Regions from separate parts of the Streptomyces chisholmiae genome, predicted to be linked through region 2. Evidence: riboswitches for the same ligand, from Rfam matches in the RefSeq annotation. Region 2 holds a riboswitch; the other holds the start of a gene.
What was found. Region 2 has a riboswitch for cobalamin ahead of RM844_RS09215 (hypothetical protein). Riboswitches for the same ligand answer to the same signal wherever they lie in the genome.
Positions count from the first base shown of each region.

Region 1 (4,984 bases), on a different contig from region 2:
ACAGATCAGCAGGGTGGCCAGCCGGAGGCCGTCGCAGAACGCGAAGTACAGCGCCTCGGCCGTCACCCGGCCCCCCAGCCGCACCCCGGCCAGCCACTCCGGCAGCGGCACCTCGGGCAGCGTGAACAGCACCCGCGCCCCGCCGATCGGCGAGCCGAGCAGCAGCGCGAAGAGCACCCGCACCGCCACCACCACGGCGCCGAGCAGCAGGAACAGCCCGAAGGCCCGGGCCCAGGGGGCGTCGGTGCGGCGGGCCGCCACCACATAGCCGGCCACCGCGACCAGCAGGCCAAGCAGCAGCGGGTTGGTGGTCCGGGAGGCGGCCGTCGCCAGGCCCAGCGCCCACAGCCACCACGCGCCGGCGTGCAGCGCGTTGCCGCGCGCCGCGACCGGCGCGCGCAACGCGCCCAGCAGCCGGCCGCGAGCCGGGCGGGCGCCGGCCGGTTCAGTCGGCACGGCGCCGGGCGCGGGCCCAGCCGGCCAGCCCGAGCAGCCCGATCCCGGCCGCCCCGACCAGCAGCGGCACCGTGGCCGAGCCGCCCCCGCCGGCCTCGTCACCCTCGGCGGCCTGGTCGGCGCCGTCGCCGACCTCGTCGCCGCAGCCCCGCTCCGGGTAGCCGGCGATGCCGCACAGCAGCCCCGCCTGGTCGTAGCGCAACGGGGGCGCCGCCTCGGCCAGCAGTTCGGCGACCGTCGCCCGGTCCGGCAGCGGCAGGCACTCCGCGCGCGGTTCGGGCGGCTCGGCGCCGGCCGGCGCGTCCGCGGCGGTGCCGAAGTCGAGCACCAGCGCCACGCTCGGCCCGTCCGGCGCCGCGCCACAGATGTCGGCGAACCCGGCGTCACCGCGCGGCTGTCGCCGGTCGTCGGCCTCCGCGCCCACGCCGAACCGGAAGCCGACGAGGGCCCCGTCGGCGGGCCGGGCGGTGCCGGGACCCTCCGCCGCGTAGACCCAGCCGGCCTCGGCCGCGTCCCAGGTCCAGAACGACCAGTAGCGGTAGGCCGTCGTGTCGGCGGCGACCGCCGCCGGGGCGGCCACCAGCAGCGCGGCCAGACCCGCCACCAGCAGGCGTGCGAGCCGGCGCGCGGGTGCGCCCGCGCGCCGGTGGGGCGGGTGGGGGCCGGCGGTCCTGCCCCCACCCGTCGAGGCTGCCCGACCGTCACTCACGGCTGGTCAGGCCGCCGCTCGCCGGCCTCCCGGCCGGCCGCGTCCGTGCCGCGCCCGTCCTCGGCGTCGGTCGTCTGATCGGCCGCGCCCTTGCCGCTGGTTGCCTCGCCGGCCGCCGTCCTAACGTCGGCGTCGGCGCCATCGCCTGCCCCGGCCCCGCCGCCGGCCCCGGCGTCACCGTCGGCGTCCGCCGCCTCGGCGGCCCCGCCGGCCGTCGCCGTGCCACCGGCGGCCCCGTTCCCGGCCGCTTCGCCGCCGGCCGCCGCCGCGCCGTCCGCCGGCCCGTCCGCCGGGCCCGCGTCGGTGTCGGTGTCCGCCTCCTGGCCCGTCTCCGCGTCCGTCTCCGGACGGCGGCGGAAGCTCAGCAGGGCGCCGATGCCGATGCCGATCACCAGACCGCCGCCGATGATCCACGGCACCGGGCTCGATCCGCCGTCGTCCGAGGCGTCCTCGCCCGCGCCGTTCTGGTCGGCCGCCGCCGGGCCCAACTGGCCGAGCTGGGCCACCAGGTCGGTGCCGCCGAAGTCCTCGGCCGAACCGCCGGTCGCGTGCGCCGCCAGCACCAGCAGGCCCAGCGCCGTCGGGTTCTGGGCGTAGTCGGCCCACTCGGTGTGGTGCGCGCGCAGCCACTCCAGCGGCGCCTCGGCCTCCTCCCGGTGACCGCCGGCCGCCAGCGCCAGCACCGACCGCGCCGTGCTGGCGAAGTCGGGCTGCGGCTCCCCGCCCGGGGGCGTGGAGACCAGGTGGTCGTCACCGTCCGCCAGCACCTCGACCAGCTGGGCGGCGCCGGCCGACCCGGCCCGGGCCTGCGGGCTCGGCTCCTCGTCGGGGGCGGCGGTGCCGTCGGCCGCGCCGTCCCGGCCCTCCTCACCCTCACCCTCGTCCGTGCTCTCGCCCTCGTCCGTCGAGCCGGCGCAGTCCAGCGGGGTCACCGGCGCCTGTGGCGTCTCCGGGTCCACCAGCAGCCCGCTGCCGTAGGCGGCGAGCACCGCGTCCACGGTGGCCATGTCGCTGGCGAACAGCTCGCCCGACTCCGGGTCCGGCTGCCAGGCGAAGGCGCCGCGCTCGTCCTCCGCCGCGTCGCAGCCGAGTTGCAGGGTGCCGAGCGCGCTGTACGGCGAGTTGCCGTCCCGCCGGGTCTCGGCCGGGTCGGCGCCGGTCGCCACGAGGGCGCCGACCACCACGGCGGTGGAGTTCGCGTCGCTGGCGGCGCCCGGGTTGAAGCCCCAGCCGCCGTCCTCGTTCTGCACCCCGGCCAGCCAGGACACCCCGGCGTCCACCGTGTCCTGGTGCCCGCCCACGGCGGCGAGCGCCTGGACGGCCAGCGCGGTGGCGTTGGAGTCGGCCGCGGTCACGTCGGCGCAGGGCTCGGCCGGGTCGGCCCGGAAGGGGAGGAACGAGCCGTCCGCGCACTGCTGCTGGACCAGCCAGTCGACGGCCTCCGGCGCCGTGTCGTGGCCCACGGCGTGCTGGGCCAGCAGCGCGTAGGACTGCCGCCACACGCCGTCGTACTGCGGGTCGGCGTCGCCGAAGAGGCCGTCGGGGGCCTCGGCCGGCACCGGTGCCGTCTCGTCGGCGACCGCGGCCGGCGCCGCCGCCACGCCGACGGCCAGCGCGCCGAGCGCGACGGCCGTCGGCAGCGCGAACGCCGGGCGCCGCGCCCGGGCGCGCGCGTCGGCGGCGTCGGGCGCCGCGCCGTGCGGCGCGCCCCTGACCGAGCTACGGGGGAAGAACACGCGGAAGCCTTTCGCTGTGCCGGCCGCCGGCGCGTTGACCGCCATGGCGCGCGCAGCGCCAAGCGGCACCGGGCGCGACGCCGTACTCCTCGACGGTGCCGGTCGCCGGGCGGCGACCGAAGCCAGTGCCTTTCACGGGCGGGCGTTCCGGCTCACGCGGGCGCCCACGGGCGTCGCGATCACGGCTGCGGGTCAGCGCCGGATTCGCACCGGCTTCCCCCGCTCGTGAGTGAACTGATGGGGGTCACTCTAACGGCCTGGATTCGGCCACCGTCGGCCGGCGCTGACCCCGCGGCCCAGGGCACCGGCGGGGCGCCGGCCGGGGAACGACCGGGCTTCCCCGGCCGCCGGCCCTGGCCGGTCCTCGCCCCCGCCGGCCGGGCCCCGCCCGCCGCGCCGCCCTGCGCCGCGGACCGGGGGGCAGCCTGGTGTCCGCCCCCGGCCAGGGTGATAATCGCCCCACCCGCCGCAATTCCCCCCGTCGACGGGCGAGTAGGGTGCGTACCCGCGAGTAGGTACGCACGCGCCGGCACGCGCCGGCGCGTGAGGACAGTGCGGAACGACCGAGGGAGCGGGTGTGGCGGCGGAGGCCGGGGCGGATCGCCCGATCAGGATCGCGCTGCTCAGCTACAAGGGGAACCCGTTCTGCGGCGGTCAGGGGGTCTATGTCCGCCACCTCTCCCGGGAGCTGGCCGCGCTGGGCCACCAGGTCGAGGTGATCGGCGCCCAGCCCTACCCCGAGCTGGACCCGGAGCCGGGGGTGACCCTGCGCCGGCTGCCCAGCCTGGACCTCTACCGGCAGCCCGACCCGTTCCGCACCCCGAGGCGCGGCGAGTACCGGGACTGGATCGACCTGCTGGAGGTCGGCACCATGTGGACCGGCGGCTTCCCGGAACCACTCACCTTCTCCCTCCGCGCCCGCCGCGAACTCGCCGCGCGCCGCCACGAGTTCGACGTGGTGCACGACAACCAGACACTGGGCTACGGCCTGTTGGGCAGCCGGCGGCTCGGCCTGCCGCTGGTCACCACCATCCACCACCCCATCACCGTGGACCGCCGGCTGGAGTTGGCCGCCGCCGAGGGCTGGCGCCGCCGGTACGCGGTGCGCCGCTGGTACGGCTTCACCCGGATGCAGGGCCGGGTGGCCCGCCGGCTGCCGCACGTGCTCACCGTCTCCAGCTCCTCACGACGGGAGATCGTCGAGGACTTCGGGGTGGCCGAGGCCCGCGTCGCGGTGGTGCCGATCGGCGCGGACACCCGGGTCTTCCACCCCGACCCGGCGGTGCCCAGGGTGCCGGGTCGGATCGTCACCACCTCAAGCGCCGACGCCCCGCTCAAGGGGCTGGTCCACCTCGTCGAGGCGCTCGCCAAGCTGCGCACCGAACGCCCCGACACCCACCTCGTGGTGGTCGGCAACCGGCCCACCACCGGGCCGGTGCACGAGGCCCTGGAACGCTTCGGGCTGGGCCGGGCGGTGGAGTTCGTCAAGGGCATCAGCGACGCCGAGCTGGCCGACCTGGTGCGCGGCGCCCAACTCGCCTGCGTGCCCTCCCTGTACGAGGGGTTCTGTCTGCCGGCCGCCGAGGCGATGGCCGCCGGCACCCCGCTGGTGGCCACCACCGGCGGCGCCATCCCCGAGGTCACCGGCCCCGACGGGGAGGCCTGCCTGGCGGTGCCGCCGGGCGACGCCGAGGCGCTGGCCGCCGCGCTCGGCCGGCTGCTGGACGACGCCCCGCTGCGCGAACGGCTGGCCGCCGCCGCGCTGGCGCGGGTGCTGGGCCGCTTCACCTGGCAGCACACGGCGCGGGCCACCGCGGACCACTACCGGGCGGCCATCGCCGCGCAGCGCCCCGGCCGCACCCGGGGCGCCCCCGCGCCCCGCTGACCCCCTCCGTCGCCCACCCGTCGCCGCCCCGTCCCGCACCACCCGCCGCCCGTCGAACCGACCCACGTCCGCGCCGTCCCGCAACTCAGCGCCACGCACCGTCCGTTGACCACCCGCGCCCGCCGCCCCGCCAGCCCGACGGGGCCAACCCCCGCCGCCGACCGCTGCGTTCCTCCCGCCCGACCACCCAGTTCCTCC
Region 1 covers NZ_JAVREO010000005.1:231,253-236,236, reverse strand. The annotation lists gene RM844_RS10645 (energy-coupling factor transporter transmembrane component T) at 1-456, opposite strand, end outside; gene RM844_RS10640 (SCO2322 family protein) at 446-1,060, opposite strand; gene RM844_RS10635 (prenyltransferase/squalene oxidase repeat-containing protein) at 1,162-2,901, opposite strand; cobalamin riboswitch at 3,022-3,155, opposite strand; gene RM844_RS10630 (glycosyltransferase family 4 protein) at 3,479-4,786, shown strand.
Region 1: linked by a shared signal. The riboswitch ahead of RM844_RS10635 (prenyltransferase/squalene oxidase repeat-containing protein) and the one ahead of RM844_RS09215 (hypothetical protein) in region 2 are both predicted to bind cobalamin.

Region 2 (4,984 bases):
CGACGGAGGTGCCGATCTCGTGCAGCGCGCCCGGCAGGGTCTTCAGCAGCCGCTTGGGGTTGGCCAGCGCGTTCGCCGCGCCCACGCAGATCACCATGGCCGCCAGGCGCAGCCCGTCATACGCCCCACCGAGCACCTCCTCGGCGGCCACCGGCCCCAACAGCCGGATGCCGGCCGCCGCTTCGGGCAGCGGGATCTCCGGCAGGGTGAGCAGCACCGTCTCGCCGCCCCCGCCGCCGAAGACGATCCGGAAGAGGACCCGCAGAGCGACGATCACCGCGCCGAAGACCAGGTACATCCGGAAGGACAGAGCCCAGGGCGCGTCCCCGCGGCGACGCGCCACCACCAGCCCGGCGACCGCGATCAGGCAGGCCAGCAGCAGCGGGTTGGTGGTGCGGCTGGCGACCACGGCCAGGCAGAGCGCCCACAGCCACCAGGCGCCCGGGTGCAGCGCCCGGGGCAGCGGCCGGGCGAGCCGCCCGGCCGCGAGCCCGACGCCCGTCACCGGTCATCGGTCGGTCGCTCGTCGGCGTCGGCCGTGCCGGCCGGGCCCGCCGCGGCGCGGCGCCGCCGCCAGGCGGTGAGGCCGCCGGCGCCGAGCAGCACGGCCAGCAGGCCGAACGTCGCCAGGGTGCCGGTGGACGGGCCGCCGGAGTCGTCCCTGGCGGCCTGCTCCCGGGCGAACTCCTCGTCGCTGCCCGACCACTCGGCCGCCTCGGTGGGCTGGGGCGCCGCCCCGACCTCGGTGCCGTCCTCGGCCGCCGGGTCCTCGTCGGCGTCCTCGGTGGGCTCGTCGGTCGGTTCGTCGCCCGGCTCGGCGTTCTCCTCGGCGCCGTCCGGCTCCGGCGCCTCCTGGTCCCGCTCCGGCGCCCGGCCCCCGTCGCCGTCCGCGCCGCCTGAGCCGTCCGCGCCGCCCGAGCCGGAGCCGCCGGTGGCCGCGCCGCCGGAGCCGCCGGCACTCCCGGCGCCGCCGCCGTCCGAGCCGCCGCCGGAGCCCCCCGCACCCCCCGAGCCGCCGGAGCCCGAGCCGCCGCTGGCCGAGCCGCCGCCCGAGCCACCGGAGTCGGCCCCGCCCGAGCCGCCGTCGGCCGGCCGCTGGGCGGCGACGCCGGGCGGCGGGGCCGAGCCCTCGTCCGCGTCCAGCGAGAACGACCAGCCCTCGAAGGTGCCCTCGGCCGGCGTGCGGTAGGTCGCGCCGCGCTGGCTGTAGGTCCAGTTCTCGCCGTTGTCCGCGTGCCAGTACGACCAGTAGGCGGTGGCCGGCGGGGTGTCCACGCAGGGCTCGGAGTCGGCGCCGGGGCGGCCGTTGATCCGGCAGACGAAGGAGTCGCCCCAGCGGTTGGTGCCGGTCACCTCGAAGCCGGCGTTGCGCAGCGCGGCCAGCCCGTCCGCCTGTGGCCCCGGGGCGCAGCGCACCACCCGGCCGCCGCCCAGCTCGCGGAAGTCCACCACCACGGTCACCCCGGACGCGTCCGGGCAGTGGCCGGGCGTCCCGGCGGCCGGCCTGGCCGGCGCGGGCGCCGCCGCCGAAGCGGCCCCGACGGGGCCCAACAGGGCGGCGAGCAGAGTCAGCAGCGCGCCGAGCGCGGCGGCGCCGGCGGAACGGCGTGCCATCGGGGACCTGACCTTTCCCAGGTCCGACGCGTGACCCCCGACGCGTCCGGCGCGGGCACGAAAAACCCCGGCGCACGCGTGACGCGAGCGGCGGGGGCCGGCCAGCCGGGGCTGTGGGCTCCACGCTGCGAACCATGACAGTGAGAAGCGAAACCACGCGAACGGCCGGGTGTTCCGACTCGCGGCGCCCCTGGGGGGAACGCCGCTCACGGTTGCAGGTCAGCGCCGGATTCGCACCGGACTTCCCCCGCACCAGACGCGCTGAGTTGTCCATCCGTCCTTGACGGAATCTTTTCAAGAGTAGAGAAAACCCGCCCATATGACCAGTCAGGGCGCACCTGTTCGACGGCCCAGGGTGACGGAAGCGGCCCGGCGCGCCTCCCCCGTGAGGGAGCGCACCGGGCCGAACGCGCCCCGCCGGCCCGCCGGTTACCCGGCGCCGGCCGCCGCGAACGTCACCCGGTGCAGCTGCCCGGGCAGGTCGTTGACCACGTACAGCTCGCCGTCCACGGTCTCCCCGAACGCGGTCACCTGGGTCGGGAACTCCCCGATCACCGCGGACTGGTAGTCGCCCGAACCGTCCGCGCGCAGCGCCCACGCGCTGCTGGAGCAGTAGTCGGTGGCCACATAGGTGCCCGCCGCCAGGTCGGCGAACTCGGCGCCCCGGTAGACGTGCCCGCCGATCACCGCGCAGCCCTCGGTCGAGGTGGCGTAGGTGAAGACCGGGTCGGTCAGCGTGGCGCCCTCCCGGCACTGGCCCGGGTCGAACTCGGCCAACCCCTCCCGGCAGGCCCAGCCGAGGTTGGCCCCGCCGCCGTCCGCCGCCAGGTGGTTGACCTCCTCCCAGGCGCCCTGGCCGACATCGCCGATCCACAGCGAGCCGTCGGCCTGGTCGAAGGAGAACCGCCACGGGTTGCGCAGCCCGTAGGCCCAGATCTCGCCGCGCGCCCCGGCCTCGTCGACGAACGGGTTGTCCGCCGGCACGCAGTAGGCGAGTTCACCGCAGGACTGGCTGACGTCCAGCCGCAGGACGCTGCCGGCCAGGGTGTCCAGGCGCTGCCCGTTGCCGTCCGGGTCGCCCGCGCCGCCGCCGTCGCCCAGGCCCCAGTAGAGGTACCCGTCGGGGCCGAACGCCAGCTGGCCGCCGTTGTGGTTGGTCTGCGGGTGCGGCTCGGACAGCAGCACCTCCAGGTCGCCGGCGGCCAGGTCGTAGCGGGCCAGCGTCACGTCGCCGTCCGGCAGGGCGGTGTAGGCGACGTACAGCAGCTGGCTGGTGGCGAAGTCCGGGGCGGCCTCGATGCCGAGCAGGCCACGCTCGTTGCCGGCGCCGGTCACCACGTCGGTGAGGTCGGCCAGCGGCTCGTCGGCCAGGCCGGTCGCCGGGTCGTGGACCCGGATCGTGCCGCGCTTCTCGGTGATGAACAGCCGGTCGCTGCCGTCGTCCGGCGCGGTGATCGCGGTGGGCCTGGCCAGGCCCGTCGCCACCTGCTCGGTGGCCAGCGTCAGCTGCTCCAGCGGCACCGCGGCCGGCCGGGCGGTCTCCTCCTCGGCGGCGCCGGCCGACCAGGCGAGCCCGCCCAGCGGGACGGCGGCGGCCAGCACGGCGGCGGCCAACAGCCGGCCGGTGCGGCGGCGGGTGGGGGGTGTCGGATCGGCTCCTCGGGGGTGACGGCGTGGCATGGCGACTCCAGGAGTGTGGGGGACATCCTCGGGGGTGGGGCCACGTGCTGCCGGCGCTACCGGCCGGGGACCCGGGGTGGGCACCCCGCCGCGGCCGGGGTGGACGCTACCCGTTCGCCACCCCGCGCACCAGAGCGTGAACGTCCCCCGGCCGCAGTCGAGTTGACGAGGCCGGGGCGGCCGGCGCGGGGAAAAGTGGTTGGCCGGGTGCCCGGCGTCGGCTGGGATGGCGGCATGGATGTGGACCGGGTACGCGCGCTCTTCGACCGCCGGCTGCGCCGCGAGGCCCCGCCGGACGAACCGGGAGCCGTGCGGGAACGCGTCGGCGACGTGGTGTGGCAGACCAGCCGGCACGGCGGCTGGAACGGGGTCGTCTGGTCGGGCTGTGCCAGCGGCGCGGCCGCCGACCTGGCCATCGCCGAGACGCTGCGCCACTTCGGCGCGCTGGGGCTGCCCTTCGAGTGGAAGCACTACGCCCACGACCAGCCGGCCGACCTGGCCGACCGGCTGCGCGCCGCCGGGTTCCGGGCCCAGGAGCCGGAGACGCTGATGGTGGCCGAGGTGGCGGCGCTGGACCGGGAGCCCGTCTGGCCGGCGGGCGTCTCGGTCCGCGAGATCACCGACCCGGCCGGCCTGGGGCCGGTCCTCGCACTGCACCACCGGGTCTTCGGCGGCGACCAGGAGTCGCTCGGCCGCCGGCTCGCCGCCCAGCTGCGCGAGGCCCCGGAGCTGACCCGGCTGCTGCTCGTCGAGGCCGGGGAACTCCCGGTCTGCGCCGCCCGGTTGGAGCTGATTCCCGGCACCGGCTTCGGCGGCCTGTGGGGCGGCGGCACCCTCCCCGAGTGGCGCGGCCGGGGGCTCTACCGGGCGCTGGTGGCGCACCGCGCGGCGCTCGCCACGGCGGCCGGCTGCCGCTACCTCCAGGTGGACGCCGTCGCGGCCAGTCGCCCCATCCTGCGCCGCCTCGGCTTCACCCCGCTCACCGTCACCACCCCCTACCTCAGCCCGGGGTAGCCCCGGCCTCGGCGGGCGCGGCGTCCCGCCCGGCGGCGCCCAGCCGTTCGGTGAAGAACGCCACGGCCTCGGCCGCGGTCCTGGGCCTGGCCGTCGGGTCGGCCGGCTCCTCGGCGTAGAAGTCGTCGTGTCGCACCGCCGGGCCGGCCGACCGGCCGTGGGCCGTCGGCACGTGCTCCAGGTAGGGGCGGACGTCCAACTCGTAGGGCGTGACGGTGTCGGCGCCGCCCCAGCGGATCTCCACCGGCACGGTGATCTCCCGCAGGCTCGCCACGGTCGCCACGTGCCCGATGGCGGGACAGATCTGGAAGACGGCCCGCACCCGGGGATCGGTGTAGTCCCCGACCGCCTCGACGGCCCGGGCCGCCAGCTCCTCGTCGCTGACCTTCGCCCGCAGCGCCCCCACCACGTCGGGGAACTCGGGGACGCCGTCCAGCGGCTCCGTCGTCTCGTACAGCGCCCGGAGCACCGCGCCGTCCAGCCGGGCGCCGGCCAGTGCCGCCGCCGAGTAGCCGCCCAGCGAGAAGCCGACCGCGCCGACCGGGCCGAGCGGGCCCTCGGCGGCCAGCGCGTCCAGCACCAGGCTGAGGTCCAGCGGCCGGTCCCAGACGAAGAGGAAGCCCTCCGGCTCGTAGCCGTCCAGGAAGTTGTTGCCGTGGTGGTCAACGGCGACCAC
Region 2 covers NZ_JAVREO010000004.1:399,927-404,910, forward strand. The annotation lists gene RM844_RS09210 (CbiQ family ECF transporter T component) at 1-505, opposite strand, end outside; gene RM844_RS09215 (hypothetical protein) at 502-1,614, opposite strand; cobalamin riboswitch at 1,762-1,923, opposite strand; gene RM844_RS09220 (PQQ-dependent sugar dehydrogenase) at 2,044-3,294, opposite strand; gene RM844_RS09225 (GNAT family N-acetyltransferase) at 3,529-4,308, shown strand; gene RM844_RS09230 (alpha/beta hydrolase family protein) at 4,295-4,984, opposite strand, start outside.